2 regions of the Thalassospira marina genome follow, and region 2 is predicted to be linked to the other one. Evidence: riboswitches for the same ligand, from Rfam matches in the RefSeq annotation. Region 2 holds a riboswitch; the other holds the start of a gene.
What was found. A riboswitch is a leader RNA that binds a small molecule or an ion and turns the genes downstream of it on or off. The one in region 2 is predicted to bind glycine.
Positions count from the first base shown of each region.

Region 1: another riboswitch for glycine. It lies ahead of CSC3H3_RS02255 (L-serine ammonia-lyase); the one in region 2 lies ahead of gcvT (glycine cleavage system aminomethyltransferase GcvT).

Region 1 is NZ_CP024199.1:506,667-515,996, reverse strand. Features, by position in the region: gene rlmH (23S rRNA (pseudouridine(1915)-N(3))-methyltransferase RlmH) at 1-216, shown strand, start outside; gene CSC3H3_RS02265 (hypothetical protein) at 869-1,255, shown strand; gene CSC3H3_RS02260 (dihydrofolate reductase family protein) at 1,357-1,890, opposite strand; gene CSC3H3_RS02255 (L-serine ammonia-lyase) at 2,122-3,537, opposite strand; glycine riboswitch at 3,728-3,826, opposite strand; gene gpmI (2,3-bisphosphoglycerate-independent phosphoglycerate mutase) at 4,071-5,666, shown strand; gene CSC3H3_RS02245 (murein hydrolase activator EnvC family protein) at 5,683-6,981, shown strand; gene CSC3H3_RS02240 (S41 family peptidase) at 6,978-8,300, shown strand; gene CSC3H3_RS02235 (divergent polysaccharide deacetylase family protein) at 8,337-9,330, shown strand, end outside.
Region 2 is NZ_CP024199.1:3,640,878-3,650,207, reverse strand. Features, by position in the region: gene CSC3H3_RS16660 (homoserine kinase) at 1-341, opposite strand, end outside; gene ispH (4-hydroxy-3-methylbut-2-enyl diphosphate reductase) at 356-1,303, opposite strand; gene CSC3H3_RS16650 (hypothetical protein) at 1,726-2,280, shown strand; glycine riboswitch at 2,403-2,506, shown strand; glycine riboswitch at 2,510-2,622, shown strand; gene gcvT (glycine cleavage system aminomethyltransferase GcvT) at 2,681-3,796, shown strand; gene gcvH (glycine cleavage system protein GcvH) at 3,864-4,241, shown strand; gene gcvPA (aminomethyl-transferring glycine dehydrogenase subunit GcvPA) at 4,241-5,596, shown strand; gene gcvPB (aminomethyl-transferring glycine dehydrogenase subunit GcvPB) at 5,593-7,095, shown strand; gene CSC3H3_RS16625 (protein phosphatase CheZ) at 7,313-8,269, shown strand; gene CSC3H3_RS16620 (hypothetical protein) at 8,456-8,866, shown strand; gene CSC3H3_RS16615 (peroxiredoxin) at 9,066-9,330, opposite strand, start outside.

The DNA of each region.
Region 1 (9,330 bases), 1.4 Mb from region 2:
AAAAAACTTGAAGGCTGGATCGACCAGAATGGCGGCAATATCGCCTTTGCCATTGGCGGTGCCGACGGGCATGGCGACGCCATCAAGGCACGCGCCAATGCCATGTGGTCGCTCGGCAAGGCAACCTGGCCCCATATGCTGGTACGCGCCCTGATCGCCGAACAGCTTTTTCGCGCCCATGCCATTCAAACCAACCATCCCTATCATCGAGAATAGCCTTCACCACCTTGGCATAGCGCCAATAAATTCTTTATGATCAGATACTTGCGAATTTCATAAGCAAAGACTAAACAAGCGCCCTTATGAAACCCAAAAGGGGGATTAAGGGTGTTTAAACAACTTCGACTGGCAGCCGTTATGGGCTGCATGATGGTTCTTGGGGCCTGCGCCGTCGGGCGCAGCGTTGTCGATATTAAAGCCCTTTGCCCTTAATCATGCTCATTTTGCCGCTGCCATTTGTTGCCCAGCAAGGAGAAGTCCGCAGGGCGTAATGGTTTTACGGCCAAGGATTTCGACGTAGCAGGGCGACAAATGACAGCGGCCCGAAGGGTTTCATTTCGGCGGCTTCTGGCTGTGTTACATCACTTGCCCGATACACCGCATCGCGCTGCGCGATGTGCCTTGCCAGAAGACACGCCGAAATGAAATAAAATGAACATGATTAAGGGCAAAGGGCTTTAACGGGCCAGCAAGCTCGATTAACCCCAGCGAAGGCACAGCCGTTCGGATCGTTGCGGTTAATGATCTCCGCGAATTTCAGGTTAAACCGCGTTCGGCGGATATCCCGTCGCTTTCCGATGCGAAAATTGATGACCGTGCCATTACCGAACGCGCCTATGCCCGCAAACGCGGCGGGTTTGGCAAAGCATTGGGGGATGTTTTGCTGCCCGAAGGCGAAACGGTTGCCAATCAGGTTAAAGAAGCCATCACAACCGGTTTTCGCCGGGCCGGATACCGCGTGCTTGATGGTTCCAGCAACGCAACCGACGCAGCACAGGCCATTCCGGTAACTGCCGATATCCTTGAATTCTGGACATGGATGCAGCCGGGTTTCTGGCAGCTCACGCTTCATAACCGCATAAAGGTAACGCTTAAGGGGGATTTGCCCGCCCTTGGCAATGGCATGACGGTTGAACACCATTATCAGGATGGCATGCAAATGGTGCTGGATAACGACTGGCCGCAAACCGCTGGCCAATCCCTGACCGAGTTTGCCGACGAATTACGCCTGCGCTTGCAACAGGCCGCCAAATAGGCAGAAACCGCAAAACCAAAAAACAAAAAAGCCGATAGCAGGCCAAACCTGCTATCGGCTTTTGATTTTGTGCAAACACAATATGCGTTGCCAGATGGTGGCTATTTCAGCCGGTATTCCATTTTCACCACACCCGATTCATAGATCTGGGTTGAAACCGGCGTCGGGCGCAGATGGCTGGTATCCTTGTCAAACAGGGATATCCCCTCGCCCAGCACCACAGGAATAACAAACAGGTCAAGCTGGTCGACCATATTGGCAAACAGGAACTGGTTGATCACACTTGCACCACCCACGATCCAGACATCACCATTGTCTATCCGTTCGTTGCGCAAGGCATCGGTCAATTCCATCAGGCTGCCGCCAAAGGCGACAGTATTTTCAGGTGCATCATCCCCTAGCGGATGGGATGTCAGAACAATGGTGCGACGGTCGCCATACGGCCACTCACCATAGGACATCACCTGATCAAAGGTCCGGCGACCAATAATCAGCGTGCCAATCCGGTCCAGGAATGCTTCAAAGTCAAATTCTGTCGGGTCATAGTCGTCCAGCCAGTCAACCGCGCCATTCGGACGCGCGACATAACTATCCAGACTGACCGCGACATAAACGCGGAACAGTTTTTTACCCATTGTCATAGCCCAACCAACCAGCCGGATTTTTCCGGCTCAATTTTAGTTTTAGTTTAGTATCAATTTTCAGATACTACCCCTGATTGGTGGCGATATTCCGGCTGGAATAGGGTTATCTGGGCGACCAAACAGCAAAAACGCCCCAAAAGCCGACATTTTCCGGCCCTTGAGGCGTCCATTTAGGCCATATTTGACCTTTTTGCCGTCACGTTTACGAAATGCGCGGGCAAATCAGCATTCGACGACGTTTACATTCACCGCCAGGCCCCCCTGGCTAGTTTCCTTGTACTTGCTTTGCATATCAAGCCCGGTCTGACGCATGGTTTCGATCACACGGTCCAGCGACACGGTATGTTGCCCATCCCCGCGCAACGCCAGGCGCGACGCATTGATCGCCTTGACCGCACCCATCGTGTTGCGTTCGATGCAGGGCACCTGCACCAGCCCGCCAATCGGGTCGCATGTCAGGCCCAGATTATGTTCCATGCCAATTTCGGCGGCATTTTCCACCTGTTCGGGCGAACCACCCAAAACAGCACACAGGGCACCCGCCGCCATCGAACAGGCAACGCCAACTTCCCCCTGACAGCCGACCTCGGCTGCGGAAATGGAGGCACGCTTTTTGTAAATCGACCCAATTGCCGCTGCGGTCAGCAGAAATTCACGGATTTTCGCCTGGGTCACATTGGGACAAAACCGTTCATAATAGCGCAAAACAGCGGGAATAACCCCGGCAGCCCCATTGGTCGGTGCGGTAACAACGCGGCTGCCAGCGGCGTTTTCCTCGTTCACGGCCAACGCATACAGGTTTACCCAGTCGATCACGGTAAGCGGGTCTTTCAGGCCGGCTTCAGGCCGGTCAACCAGTTCCCGGTACAGTTTGTTGGCCCGGCGTTTGACATTCAAGCCACCGGGCAGCACGCCCGATGTGGCACAGCCGCGTTCGATGCAATCCATCATCGCCTGGTAAACGCGATCAACAAATTCATAGGTTTCATCATGGCTGCGCCAGGATTTTTCGTTTTCCATCATCACTTCGGCAATCGACAGGTTATGTTCCTTGCAGATCGCCATCAGTTCGTCAGCCGATGAAAAGGGATGTGGCAGGGTAATATTATCGCCGGAATATTCCGCCCCGCGGTCATCCCCCGAAACGATAAAGCCACCGCCCACCGAAAAATATTCCTGGCAATGCAGTTTTACCCCATCCCTGTCATAGGCCGTGATACGCATGCCATTGGGATGTTCGGGCAGGCTTTCATCCATGTGGAAAACAAGGTTGTTGGCAAAGTTGAAATCAACCTTGTACTGGCCATAAAACATCAGGCAGCTATCGCGTTTGATCGCATCCATGGTTGGTACGATATCATCGGGGTTAACCGATCGCGGGCGCTGGCCGCTCAGGCCCATCAGAACCGCAATATCGGTAGCGTGCCCCTTGCCCGTCAGTGCCAGTGACCCGTAAAGATCAACAATAAGGCTGCCGGTTTTGTCCAGAAGATTGCGGGCTTCCATTTCCAGGCAAAAGCGGAACCCGGCCCGCATCGGCCCGACCGTATGCGAACTCGATGGGCCAATTCCGATGGTGTAAAGGTCAACAACAGAAAGGTTAACGTCCTGGGGACGTTGCGTGGATGTATCAGGCATGGGCCTCCCTCGGCTCAGGATCGCGTATTATTTTTTGCGATGTCAACGAACCGGTGCCAGCCCCCTCTGTCCTTAGGGCGCAAAGCTGCCCTTACCTGAGATTGTGCATCGGCTGGCGGGCATTCAACGTTCCGCGCCGACTTCATCCTTCGGTGGAAAGGCGTTTTTCGCCTTTCGCTCTCCAGAGCCTCAATCCGCAACGGTCCATCTGCCTGAGAGTGTTCGGGGTGGATTGCTCCTTCGGCGCCATCCGGAACGTTGCCCGGCCGGTCTCTCCCGTTGCGGTATGCGAGGTATCACCGTTTAGGGTTAGGATGGTAACTGTAATCAGTAAAGCTTGTCAAAGCAGCACTGCGATCGCGTTAAAAATTCACGCGGGGTGGCTGTTCAGGCGCATCTTTCATGATAAGTTAGGCCAGAATTTGCGTCAGATGGCGGAACCCACCGCGCCCGGCGCCGTTTTGACCATTGGCTATTTACCATTTACAGGTTTGTTTACTGGTAATTCAGCCTTTTATCCTAGAAGTGGGGTTATGACAGTGACTGTATCGAACGCCGCAAAGCGTCCCCGTCCGGTGGTGCTATGCATTCTGGACGGTTGGGGCTATCGCGAGGAAAGCGAAAATAACGCCGTTGCACTGGCCAATACGCCGGTGTGGGACGACCTGTATGCCAACAACCCGACCGGCTTTATGAAGGCCTGCGGCCTGGATGTTGGCCTGCCGGAAGGGCAGATGGGCAATTCCGAAGTCGGCCACATGAATTTGGGTGCCGGGCGCGTTGTGATGCAGGAACTGCCCAAAATCGACGATGCGGTTAAAACCGGTTCGATTGCGCAGACCGATACTGTCAAAAAACTGATCGCCAAATTGCAGGAAAGCGGTGGCGTTTGCCATATTGCCGGCCTTCTGTCCGAAGGGGGTGTGCATTCACACCAGGCCCATATGGCAGCCCTTGCCAAAATCGTCGCGGATGCTGGCATTGCCGTTAAAATCCACGCCTACACCGACGGCCGCGACACCCCGCCGCGCAGTGCCGCCGATTTCCTGAAAAAATTCCGTGCCCTGCTGGGCGATGCGAATGTTGAAATCGCAACCGTCACCGGCCGTTATTACGCCATGGACCGCGATAATCGCTGGGAACGTGTCAGCCAGGCCTATTTCGCCATGGTACAGGGCAGCGCATACAAGGACGGCAAAACAGCCGCCAGCGCCGAAGATGCCATTGCCAATGCCTATGGTGCCGAAACCAACGACGAATTCATTCTGCCGACCGTGATTGGCGATTATGCCGGCATGAAGGATGGCGACGGCCTGCTGATGACCAATTTCCGGGCGGACCGTGCCCGTGAAATTCTGGCAGCCCTGTGCGCCCCGGCATTTGATGGCTTTGACCGTGGGACGCCGGTGAAATTTGCCGTTCAGGCCGGGATGGTTGAATATTCATCCAGCCATGCCGAATATATGGATGCGATTTATCCGCCCAAAACCCTGCCGAATATTTTTGGCGAAGTCGTTTCCAATGCCGGTCTGAAACAGTTGCGCATCGCTGAAACCGAAAAATACCCGCATGTGTCGTTCTTCTTTAACGGCGGCGAAGAACAGGTATTTCCGGGTGAAGACCGTATTTTGGTACCCTCGCCCAAAGTTGCGACCTATGACCTGCAGCCGGAAATGTCGGCACCCGAAGTTTGTGCCAAGCTGGTCGGCGCGATTGAAGATGAAACCTATGATGCGATCATCGTCAATTTTGCCAACCCCGACATGGTCGGCCACAGCGGCATCCTTTCGGCAGCCATCAAAGCCGCCGAAGCCGTTGATGAATGCGTAGGCAAGGTGGTTGCAGCCATTCGCAAGGTTGGCGGTACCATCTTTATCACGGCCGACCACGGCAACTGTGAAACCATGGTGGACCCCGATACCGGTGCCCCCCATACCGCCCATACCCTGAACCTGGTGCCGACCATTCTGGTCAATGCCCCGGAAGGGGTTACACTGCGCGACGGCCGCCTGGCCGACGTCGCCCCGACACTTTTGCAATTGCTGGGCTTGCCGCAACCTGCGGAAATGACCGGCAAATCGCTGATCGAAGGTCTGAAACCCGATGATGCGCTGCCCTCGGCAAGCTGATCTTGGAAAATGGCTGATGGCCCCGGCACTGGCTTCCATTCTGGTTGCCAGTGCCGGGGTGTTTTTTACGGCAGACGCCCAGTCGCTGCGCAAGGTTGATTCACGCCTGGATGCCGTCCAAAGCCAGCTTTCGGAACAGAAAAAGCAGGAAGAATTTCTGTCACGCAAATCCCATGAATTGCTGACAGAAGAACAGGCCCTGCAATCCGAGGAAGTTTCGATTGCGCGCCGCGTGCAGCAATATGAAACCGAGCTTACCGATATCGAAGACAAGCTGGTTGAACTGGAAAACCGCGAAAAGGATGCCACCACCGCCCTTGAAGACAAGGCTGGTCAGTATGCCCGCATCCTGATGGCGCTTGAACGCCTGTCAACCACCCCGCCCGAAGCCATGATCGCCCTGCCGCGCAGCCCGCAGGATACGTTGCGATCGGCGATATTGTTAAAGGCAGCCCTGCCCGGCGTAGAACAGCACGCCAAGGATTTGAAACGCGAACTGGGCGAAATTACCGAACTGCGCGCCACCATCAAATCACGGCGCAGCGAACTTGCCAGCGTGACCGACAAACTGCGCGACGAACGCGAACATCTTTCCAGCCTGCTGGATGATAAACGCCAGCTTCGCCAGGATACCGAGGACGAAGCCCGCGAAGCCGCCCGTGCCGTACAAAAAATGGCTGACGAGGCAAAAAGCCTGGGCGAATTGCTGGCCAGCATTAAAAACCGCGCCGAGGGCCTGCCCGAACCGCGCGACAAACCCGATTACGAGCTGGTCAAGGACCGGCCCGACAGCGAAATTGACGATGTTTTGCCAACGCAAACCGCATCGGCCGCCAAACCGGCAGCAAAAACCGGCAGCAAAAAAAGCGAAGCGACCGAAGAAGTGGTTGTTGCCAGCTCGATTACCGAGGCACGCGGCCATTTGCGCATGCCTGTTGCGGGCAAAGTCGTAACACTTTTTGGTGAACGCAGCGTGCAAAGCGGCCTTCCCGGCGGCACACACGCCAAGGGAATTGAGATCGAAACCCGCCCCGAGGCTCAGGTTGTATCGCCTTTTGATGGTAAAGTGGTGTTTGCCGGGCCCTTCCGGGGTTATGGCCGCCTCTTGATTATCGAACACGGCGAGGGATACCATAGTCTTGTTGCGGGTTTTGATCGCCTTGACAGTGTGGTAGGACAATATGTGTTGGCGGGTGAACCTGTTGGAACCATGGGCGAAAACAGGCCAAAACTGTATCTTGAAATGCGCCATGACGGCGAAGCGATCAATCCGCTTCCCTGGCTGGCATCACAAAACGGCAAGGTAAGCGGATGAAAAAGTCTCGATTGGTAGTATTTGCCCTGGCGGCGGGCCTGAATATCGGTCTTGCGTCGCCTGTTTTGGCGCAGGCCCCGGTCACAAGTGATTCCCCGACATCATCAGCAGAAACCTATCGGTTGCTTAACCTGTTTGGCGACGTGTTTGAACAGGTCAAAGCCAAATATGTCGAACCGGTTGATGACAAAAAGCTGATCGAAGCCGCCATTAACGGCATGCTGACATCGCTTGACCCGCATTCATCCTATCTTGATATGGATAATTTCAAGGATATGCAGGTTGATACCCGCGGTGAATTTGGCGGGCTGGGCATTGAAGTCACGCAGGAAAACGGCTTTGTCAAAGTCATTTCCCCGATCTTTGATACTCCTGCCGAAAAAGCCGGGCTGCAACCAGGCGATTTCATTACCAATATCGATGGCAAATCGGTGCGCGGCCTGCCGCTTAACGATGCCGTTGATCTGATGCGCGGCAAGGTCAATACCGACATTCGCCTGACCATCGTGCGCAAGGGCGAACAGGCACCTTTCGATGTGACGCTGACCCGTGCGGTGATCAAGATCCAGTCGGTGCGCCCGCAGGTGAAAAACGATGTCGGCTATATCCGCATTACCAAATTCAGCGAACAGACCTTTAGCGGCCTGCAACGTGCCATCGAAGAACAGAAAAAGGAAATCGGCCCGAAACTGAAAGGTTTCGTGATCGACCTTCGCAACAATCCCGGTGGTCTTCTGGACCAGGCGATTGCGGTTTCCGATGCGTTCCTTGATGCCGGTGAAATCGTATCAACCCGCCCGCGCGATACCAAAAACACCGAACGTTACACCGCCAAGGAAGGCGACCTTGCCGATAGCCTGCCGATTGTCGTTCTGATCAATGACGGGTCGGCATCGGCATCGGAAATTGTCGCCGGTGCCCTGCAGGATCATGGCCGTGCCATCATCATGGGCACACGCAGCTTTGGCAAAGGCTCGGTTCAGACCATTCTGCCGATGCCGGGCAATGTGGCCTTGCGCCTGACGACAGCGCGGTATTATACGCCGTCGGGCCGTTCCATTCAGGAAGTTGGCATTGTGCCCGATATCATCGTGCCGCAGTCCAAGGTGGAAACCATCGAAACCGGCCAGCGCCGGTCCGAAGCCGACCTGAACGGCGCCCTGCATAACGAGGATTCAGCCATTGGCGATGCTGAAACCCAGGCAGAAAAACGCCGCCAGGATGCCGAAAAAGTAACCGAAGACGATTATCAGCTTGCCCGTGCACTTGATATGATCCGGGGCATCTCGCTTTATGGCAGCTTCCGAACGAAAAGCTGAAAGATCGTGACGGGAACAGGAAGAGACTGACCCGCAGTGATCGGTAAACTGTTCAAATTCATGCGGCGTGGCCGCAAAGCGGAATCCTCTGCACCTGAACCGGACGACGATTTATCGTCCGAAACGGGGGCGGAGGATGTTCCGTTTACAGAACTGCCCTATGATGAACAGTTGCGCCGTTTGCCGCTGCGCCCGCCAACACGGCGCTGGCGCCTGTCAAAGTTTCTGTTGCTGGTTCTTTATCTGCTGCCGTTTGGCGTTGCGTCGCTGGCGGCCATTCCCCTGCTGGACCCTGAAACCGGCTGGCGCCTGTTTCATATGGGATCACCACGCGTAACCGATGCCATCCCCGGCACTGAACGCGAATTGCAGGACGAAATTGCCCAAGGCGTGCTTGATATCGAGGCGCGCAACCGTGCCGAGGAAGAAGCCCGTCGCAAAGCCGCCGCCCAAGCCGGTGCGGGCGCCCCCAATGCCGCCGACATGCCCCCGGGCGTATCGGACCTTGCAGGCGGGGAAACCGGCCAGGGCGATGGTGCGGGCGGAATGGCGGCGGGTAATGGCAGTGGCGGTTCGGCCAGTGGCCCCTCGCCCGAGGAACTGGCAGCCCTTGCAGAAGGCGGCGGATTTGATGAAAAAATCGAACCCGACCCGCTGCGCCCGGCCCCCATTCCCGGCATGGATGAAGAAGGCAGCTTTGGCCGCATTCCGCGCATTGCCGAAGATGGCCGCACGCCTGCCAAGGTTTATGCCCGCCCCTTCACGCTGGAACCAGAACAGCCCTATGTCGCGGTAATTGTTACCGGGCTTGGTCTGAACGAGGATCGCACCACCAAGGCGATCGAGGACCTGCCGCTTAACATTTCGCTGGGCCTGTCGCCCTATGCCGATAACCTGCCCAAAATTGTGGCCCGCGCCCGGCAGATGGGCCACGAAGTGTTCCTGCAATTGCCGATGGAACCCGATGATTTCCCGCTTTCGGACCCCGGCCCGCGCGCCCTGATGACCAGCCTGCCCGAAGGTGAAAACC
Region 2 (9,330 bases):
AAAACCCGACGCGGTGACATGCCCTGCAAAAACGATGTAATGGCTGCCGGTCGGCCACACAGGCGGCGCAGGGCAACACCATCGGTGCCATGAATGGGGGTCGGGCAGTTCAAACCCTTGGATGACAGATGGTCCATCAGACCCAGGAAAAACGGCAAATCATCCGGGTTCACCCGCTTTTCATACAGGGTCAGGATGAAAGGTGCCTGATCGGTATGCAAAAGGAAGTTGGTGTTTTCCACGCCCTCGGCAATGCCCTTGAACGAGACGACTCTGCCGATGTCATATTCCGCCACGAAACGGGCGATATCTTCATCGGATACATCGGTATAGACGGCCATGGGCAGGCAATTCCTTAGCTGGCAAGTTCACGGGGAAGTTTGAAGGTCACGTTTTCATCGGTCAGGGTGATGGTTTCAACACTGACATTGAAACGCTCCTTGCAGGCATCAATCACTTCTTCAACCAGCACTTCGGGGGCCGATGCCCCGGCGGTAATGCCAAGCGTTTTGATATCGGCAAGTTTGTCCCAGTCGATATCGCGGGCCCGTTCCACCAGCACCGAAATCGCGCAGCCTTCGCGCTTGGCCACTTCGACCAGGCGGTTGGAATTCGATGAATTGGGCGCGCCCAGCACCAGGATGGCGTCGGCGCGCTCGGCAATCATTTTTACGGCATGTTGGCGGTTGGTGGTGGCATAGCAGATATCTTCCTTTTTCGGCACGGAAATGGCCGGGAAGCGTTCCTGCAAAATGGCAATCATCTTTGCCGTATCATCCAGCGACAGGGTTGTCTGGGTGACAAAGGCGATGTTTTCCGGGTCGCTGACTTCAATGCTGCGGGCATCGTCTTCGGTTTCAATCAGGGTCATGCTGCCTTCGGGCAACTGGCCCATGGTGCCGACAACTTCGGGGTGCCCGGCATGGCCGATCAGCAAAATATGTTTGCCTTCGCCGTGGTGGCGTTCGGCCTCGCGGTGCACCTTTGAAACCAGCGGGCAGGTCGCATCAAGGTAATGCAGGGCGCGTTGTTCGGCATTCTGCGGCACCGATTTGGGCACGCCATGGGCCGAAAAAATCACCGGGACGCCATCAGGCACGGCATCAAGCTCGTCAACAAATACCGCGCCCATATCGCGCAGGCGATCGACGACAAATTTGTTGTGAACAATTTCGTGGCGGACATAAACCGGTGCGCCATATTTTTGCAGTGCCTTTTCGACAATCTCGATGGCACGGTCCACCCCGGCGCAAAAGCCGCGCGGGTTGGCCAGAAGAATATGCAGGTCTGCTTTGTCGGGCATCGGCACCGCCTCGAATAATCAGGGATGCCGCAAGTTCCCGGCATCATGTTGATAGCTGTTGTGCGTTACATAACGTGCCTGCGCCAAAGGTGCAATGATGGTGCGTTGTAATCATGGCTGTGATCCGGACTTTGATCATGGCCTTTCTCACGGCTCAATCCGGCCTGTTCCCTGCTGTGTCGGCGTTGGCAGGCCTGACGTGTCTACGCCATAGTGCCTTGTTTTGCGTGGCTGGAATGGCGCATTTGCGGGCAATATTTCGTGCGACTGGGCCTTATACAAGGTGTGGCTGGCGCGCAGGCATGCGGGCGCGTTTCACATTGTTGCTGCAACGGGTTGTGCCGGGCAGATCAACAGCATAGACTGCGGCCAATTACCGGTGCCGGGTGCTGACTTCGGCGTGTCTGATCAATGAGGCTTCGATGACGATTGCATGCAATCTGCGGCGCGCAAGTGCGCTTGGTGTGGTTCTGGTGGCGGCTGTGGGCCTTTCGGCCTGTGGGACGGACCCGTTTGGTGAAACGCCGGTTCCGTCCTGCCCGCGGACCTTCCTGCCAAGTGATACCGCCCAGATGACGGAATTCAGCCCCAAGGGCCGGGATCTGACCGATGTGGTGTTTGAAGCCGGTTTTGAAGGCTATGCTGGCGAATGCAGCTATGATCTGGAAGACAAGCAGCTTGATATCCTGATCAGCCCGCAATTCTCCGCCCAGATGGGCCCGGCGGCAACTGATCGTACCCAGCATCTGCAATATTTTGTCGCCCTGAAAAATCCGGGTGGTGAATTCGTGCAGAAATCGGTTTTCGATGTTGATCTGGCCTTTCCGAAAGACGCTGACCGCGTGCGTTATTCCGACGAACAGGTTGCCCTGCATGTGCCGCTGGCCGATGTCAATTATGGCCCGGATTACGAAATTTACATGGGCTTCCAACTTAGCCGTGAACAGCTGGAATATAACCGCCGCTTCGCAAAATAACCGGCGGTTGAGGGTTGGCCCTGCGCAAACAGGGCGATTGGAATTTGTTTAAACCGGTGACGCATTTCTAATGTTTTGACTGGTGCAATCGTCCTGTTATCCGTATAAGGGGCCATACCCAAGTGATCCCCGTGGGAGAGTTCCGCGATCGTTTCACAGTGATGCGCGGACGCCGAAGGAGCAACCACCCCGGAAACTCTCAGGCATAATGGACCGCGGGGAGATGGGACTCTGGAAAGCAGGCGGCATGGCTTTTTCATGTGCGCCTCGCCGAAGATGTAAGCTGTTGCCCGGCGCACATTTGCGCCCGGTTCGGTGATTCTTTCAGGCTCCAAGACAGAGGGGGATGTGGTTGGCCACTGGTCGGCTATATTTCTCAACGACTGTCACGGAGAGCCAGATGGCGGACCCAAACGCTGAAAACCTGCTTAAAACAGCCCTTTATGATCTGCATGTGGAACTGGGTGCCAAAATGGTGCCTTTCGCAGGCTATGCCATGCCGGTGCAATATCCGCTGGGCGTGAAAGGCGAACATCTTCATACCCGTGCCAAGGCCGGCTTGTTTGATGTGTCGCATATGGGCCAGGTTCGCCTGATTGGTGAACACCGCGTGGCCGAGCTGGAAAAGCTTGTGCCCGGTGATATCGCCCTTCTGAAACCGGGTCGTACCCGCTATTCCGCCTTCACCAATGATGATGGCACCATCCTGGATGACCTTATGATCACCAATGCCGGTGAAAGCCTGTTTCTGGTGATCAATGCCGCCTGCAAGGATGACGATATTGTCCATATGCGCGCCAACCTTGATAACGGGGTTGAGTTGCTGGAACTGACCGATCGTTCACTGATGGCCCTGCAGGGCCCGGAAGCCGCAAATGTTCTGGCCCGGTTTGCGCCCGAAGTTGCGACCATGAAATTCATGTCCTTTGGCGAAATCGATATTGCCGGTATTCCCTGCTTTGTGACCCGTTCGGGTTACACGGGCGAAGACGGATATGAAATTTCCGTGCCGGATTCGGATGCCGATAAACTGGCCCGCCTGCTGCTGGCCGAAGACGAGGTAGAGGCGATTGGCCTGGGCGCACGCGATTCCCTGCGTCTGGAAGCCGGTCTTTGCCTGTATGGCAACGATATCGACACCACGACCACCCCGGTTGAAGGTGACCTGAACTGGATCATCAATAAACGCCGTCGCGAAGAAGGCGGTTTTCTGGGGGCCGACATCATTCTTGATCAGCTTGCCAACGGGGCTGATCGCAAACGCGTCGGGATTAAACCCGAAGGCAAGGCACCGGCCCGCGAACATACCGCTGTGCTGGACCAGGATGGAAACGAAATTGGCGAAATCACCAGTGGCGGTTTTGGCCCCACCGTGGATGCGCCGATTGCCATGGGCTATGTCGCAATTGAATTTGCGCAGCCTGGCACCAAGGTGGACCTGATGGTCCGTGGCAAGGCCCGCCCGGCGGAAATCGTCGCGCTGCCTTTTGCCCCGCATCGCTATTTCCGCGGCTAAGGCAGCTTTCGCTTCCAACCCGCACCAAGATTTACGCAGACAACCAAATTTGCAGGGACAAATCAAAATGGCTAAGAAATTCTCCAAAGAACATGAATGGCTGGAAATCGACGGCGATGTGGCAACCGTCGGCATTACCGACCACGCCCAGCAGGCACTTGGCGACATCGTTTATGTCGAACTGCCTGAAATCGGCAAAAAGCTGTCCAAGGATGGCGATGCCGCTGTTGTTGAATCGGTCAAGGCCGCCAGCGACGTTTACGCACCGGTTGATGGTGAAGTTGTCGAAGCCAACGAAGAGCTGGATGCCAACCCGGCACTGGTGAACGAATCGCCGGAAAATGATGGCTGGTTCTTCAAAATCAAATTGTCCGATGCTTCCCAGCTTGATGATCTGATGGACGAAGCTGGCTACAAGGCATTCGTCGAAGGTCTGGAGGACTGATGCGTTACCTTCCGCTGACCCAGGCTGACCGCGCCTCGATGCTTGAAACCATCGGTGCGGGCTCGGTCGATGACCTTTATTGCGATGTGCCCGAGGGTGCATTGCTCAAGGAACCGGTCGATCTGCCGCACCATCAGGGTGAAATGCAGGTCGAACGCGATATGGCGAAACTTGCTGCCAAAAACATGGGGACGGCATCCGCCCCCAGTTTCCTTGGCGCAGGTGCCTATCGCCACCACATTCCCGCAACGGTGGATTACATCATCCAGCGTGGCGAATTCCTGACCGCCTACACCCCCTATCAGCCGGAAATTGCCCAGGGTACCCTGCAATATCTGTTTGAATTCCAGACCCAGGTGGCCTCCATCACCGATATGGATGTTGCCAATGCGTCGATGTGGGATGGGGCAACATCCTGTGCTGAAGCCGTGCTGATGGCCTGCCGTGCGACCCGCCGTAAAAAGGCGGTTCTTTCGGGTGGTTTGCATCCGCATTACCGCGAAGTGACCGAAACCTATTGCCAGTACAGCGATACCCAGGTTGCCGGTCGTGACGGTCACCCGGAACACCAGGCCACTGCCGATGAACTTGATGATCTGATCGATGATCAGACCGCCTGTGTTGTCGTGCAGTACCCGGATGTTTTCGGCCGCCTTTCGGACCACACCAAACTGGCCGAAGCCTGCCATGCCAAGGGCGCGCTTCTGATTGTTGTCTTTACCGAAGCCGTTGCCTTTGGTGCGATCAAATCGCCGGGCAGCTTTGGGGCCGACATCGTTTGCGGCGAAGGCCAGTCCATTGGTAACGCGCTGGGTTATGGTGGGCCGTATGTTGGCCTGTTTGCCACCACCAGCAAACTTGTCCGTCAGATGCCCGGTCGCCTGTGTGGTGAAACCGTCGATCAGGATGGCAAGCGTGGTTTTGTGCTGACCCTTTCGACCCGCGAACAGCATATTCGCCGTGAAAAGGCGACATCGAACATCTGCACCAATTCGGGCCTGTGTTCGCTGGCCTTCACCGTGCATATGAGCCTTCTGGGCGAAGATGGCTACCGCAAGCTGGCGGCCATCAACCATGAACGCGCCGTCACCACTGCTGATGCGCTTGATGGCGTTGCCGGTGTTGAAGTGGTTAATGACAGCTTCTTTAACGAATTTACCGTGAAGCTGGCAAAACCGGCTGCCGAAGTGGTCGAAGCACTGGTCGCACGGGGTATTCTGGCGGGTGTGCCGCTGTCGCGTCTTTATCCGAACCGCGACGATCTGGGCCAGTATATGCTGGTTGCTGCAACCGAAACCAACACCGATGAAGACATTGCGGCCCTTGCCGCAGCCCTGAAGGAGGTGCTGGCATGACGTTTCAGACCCATACCGGCAATCGTGGCCTTGTCCTTGAAGAAAAGCTGATCTTTGAACAGGGTGAGCCAGGCCGTACCGGCGTTGATTTGCCCGATCCCGCACCGGTCAAAAGCCGCCTTGGTGGCCTTGCCCGTGCCGAAGACAGCGCAATTGGCCTTCCTGGCCTGTCCGAACCGCAGGTGGTGCGTCACTTCACCCGCCTGAGCCAGAAGAATTTCGGTATCGATTCCGGTTTCTTCCCGCTGGGTTCGTGCACCATGAAACACAATCCGCGCCTGAACGAAAAGGTTGCCCGCTTGCCCGGCATTGCCGATCTGCACCCGATGCAGCCTGAAAGCACCGTTCAGGGTGCGCTGGAACTGATCGACCAGTGCGCGCACTGGCTGATGGTTCTGACCGGTATGCCCGCCGTTGCCATGTCGCCTGCATCGGGCGCACAGGGCGAACTGTGTGGCATGATGGCCATTCGTGCCGCCCTGGATGCACGTGGTGAAAACCGTCGCCGTGTCCTGGTGCCGGAATCGGCCCACGGGACCAACCCGGCAACGGCTGCTGCCTGTGGCTTTACGGTGGACTCGATCCCCGCGACCGAAGATGGCCGCGTTGATCTGGCCGCCTTTGAAGCCAAGCTGGGCGACGATGTGGCCGGCATCATGCTGACCAACCCTAATACCTGTGGCCTGTTTGAACGCGACGTTCGCAAGATCGCCGATCTGGTTCATGCCGCTGGTGGCTATTTCTATTGCGATGGTGCGAATTTCAACGCCATTGTCGGCCGTGTCCGCCCGGCAGACCTTGGCATTGATGCCATGCATATCAACCTGCACAAAACCTTCTCCACCCCGCATGGCGGCGGTGGTCCGGGTTCCGGGCCGGTTGTGTTTTCCGAGGCACTGGCACCGTTTGCACCGATTCCCTATGTGGTCAAAACCGAAGACGGTTTCCACATGGTTGAAACGGCTGACGAAAAAGACGGCAACAAGCCGTTTGGCCGCTTAAAGGGTTTCCATGGTCAGATGGGCATGTTTGTGCGTGCGCTGTCTTACATGAAAAGCCACGGGGCCGATGGCCTGCGCCAGGCATCGGGTGATGCGGTTCTGAACGCCAATTACCTGCTGGCACGCCTGAAAACCAAGCTTAGTGTGGCTTTCCCTGGCTATTGCATGCACGAAGCCCTGTTTGACGATGATTTCCTCAAAGGGACCGGTGTTTCGACCCTGGACCTTGCCAAGGCGATCATTGATGAAGGCTTCCATCCGATGACCATGTATTTCCCGCTGGTGGTCCATGGGGCACTTTTGATCGAGCCGACCGAAACCGAAACCAAGGAATCGATTGACCAGTTCTGCGACGCGGTACTGTCACTGGTTGCCAAGGCAGAGGCGGGTGATTCGGAATTCTTCAAAAATGCACCCTATCTGACCCCGCGCCGGCGTCTGGATGAAACGGCAGCAGCGCGTAAGCCGATTTTGCGCTGGAGCCCTTCAAACGCTTGATCCGCAATGCTGCGGTGCGATTTTTTACACCCCGGTCACAAGGCCGGGGTGTTCTTTTTCAAGGGCTTGATCTTGAAAGCCGTTGGACTCGTCGCAATCTGGCCCCTTATAATCTGAATGCATTTGTGACTGACCGGTTCACCTGGGAAGACCGGACCCTAGAATGCGAGAGTGGGAGACCAGGGCACATTGCCCGCGGTGGAGGTATAAGACTGTTATGACGCGTCCCGTGCAGAAGATTTTTACAGCCGAACGACGTTTGCGCGAACGTCAGGGGGCTGTGGTCGAAGATTGGTCGGATTCCTTTTTTGATCCGTCGCTTGAAACCGGCATGGGGGCCGGTGACCTGCCCGCATCTTCCAGTCCGGCACCTGCCGCCCTGCCACCGGCCGGAAATGGTGGCAACAATCAGCAGATCCTCGATGAAATCCGTGCCATGCGGGCCGAAATGGCCCAACTGCGCAGCGCGATTGCCAATGGTGCCGTTATTGCCGGTGGCGATGGTGCTGCCAGTGGTGTCGATGGCGATATGCCGTCTGCTCTGGCCGAACCCGTGCGTGAAGAGCCGATGGATGTGCTGCCCGAACCGGTATCAAGCCGCCCGTCCCATGCCAACCGCCCCGGTGCCAGCGAACCTGACCGTGATGACCTTGAACTGATTCGCACCCAGATCGAGGAAATGAACGAACATATTCACAAGGCCAAAATCCAGATCGCGGCCCTGCGCCATCCCAAGGCAACCGATGACCGCCTCGTGACCGCCGCCAGCGAACTTGACGCCATCGTCAAGGATACGGAAATGGCGACCCATACCATTCTGGAATCGGCCGAACAGATCGACGATCTGGCAATGACGCTGAAAAATTCCGCCACCAGCGATTTTGTGGCCGATCACGTTGAACAGATCGCCTTTATCGTCACCAAGATTTTTGAATCCTGTAACTTCCAGGACATTACCGGTCAGCGTATCAACAAGGTGGTCAAGACCCTTGAATTCGTTGAAAAACGTGTCCACAACATGATTCTGATCTGGGGCGAGGACGCCTTTGCCGACCTGCCTTTGACCCAGGAAGAAGAAGACGTTGCCAAAGCCGAAGATGCCGACCTTCTTAATGGTCCGCAGATGGAAGGCGAGGGGATCAGCCAGGACGATATCGACAAATTGTTCGATTAACTCTTTTATTTCCTCCTGCGACTGCCAATATCGGGAATAGGTACACCCTTCTTAAGGGGTGGTCTTATAATGCCTTGGCATTATACAATATCCCGGAGGTAGTTGCCGCCCGACCGGTGGCATACCAAGCCGGTCAATAAAAAGTGGACAGTCGGGATGCGCCGGCGGTTCAGGAGGAAGAAAATTATGGCGTTCTGGTCATCAACCAAAACAAACGCGACCCAGGCCAAGGCACAGGACATCAAGTGGCGCGCAAGCCCGCGCGGCGATTATTTTCGCCTTTATATGCTTGATGATATCAGCGAGCTGAAAGTGGATGGCGTTGGGGGCGTGTATCTGGTCTGGCATGGCGGTGTCCGGCCGGGCTGGCTGCTGGCAGGAAGTTCCGGTGATCTGGGATTTGCGTTTCGCGAATTTCGGGAAGACCGTGAAATTCGCGATTACGAAGGGCGCGGCGGTGTTTTCATCAGCTGGTCGCCAATCAAATCCGAATTCCGCGATGGCGTGGTACATTTCCTTGCCCGCAGCATCAAGCCGGTTTTTGAATGCGACTTCAACAGCAATGAAGACGCCATTCCGGTCATGCTGCCGCGCTAACAGCCTTTCCCGGTACTGTTGATAAACCCCTTGTCCACCCACAGGTTTCCTGTGGGTTTGGTGGTTTTGTGCCGGGCGGTGGTTTGTTTTATCCGGCCTTAACAATAAACGTAAAACAGGCCGGTCCTTGCGCAGGACCGGCCTGTTTTATTTCTAATGCGTCCCGCATTTATGTTGCGGGGCGGTCACCTTTTGGGGCTTAAAGCGCGCCCAGCACGGCTTCGGCGCTGGAAACTTCAAACGCACCCGGTTCTTCAACGGCAAGGTGGGTCACGGTGTTGTCGTCAACAACCATGACATAGCGGTTGGCGCGCTCGCCAAGGCCTTTGCCGCGCAGGTCCAGCTTCAGGCCGGTTGCGTTGGTAAAATTCAGGTCGCCATCCGCCAGCATGGTTACGGCATCACCGACATTTTCCGACTTCGCCCAAGCCTGCATGACAAAGGCGTCATTGGTGGCCAGGCAG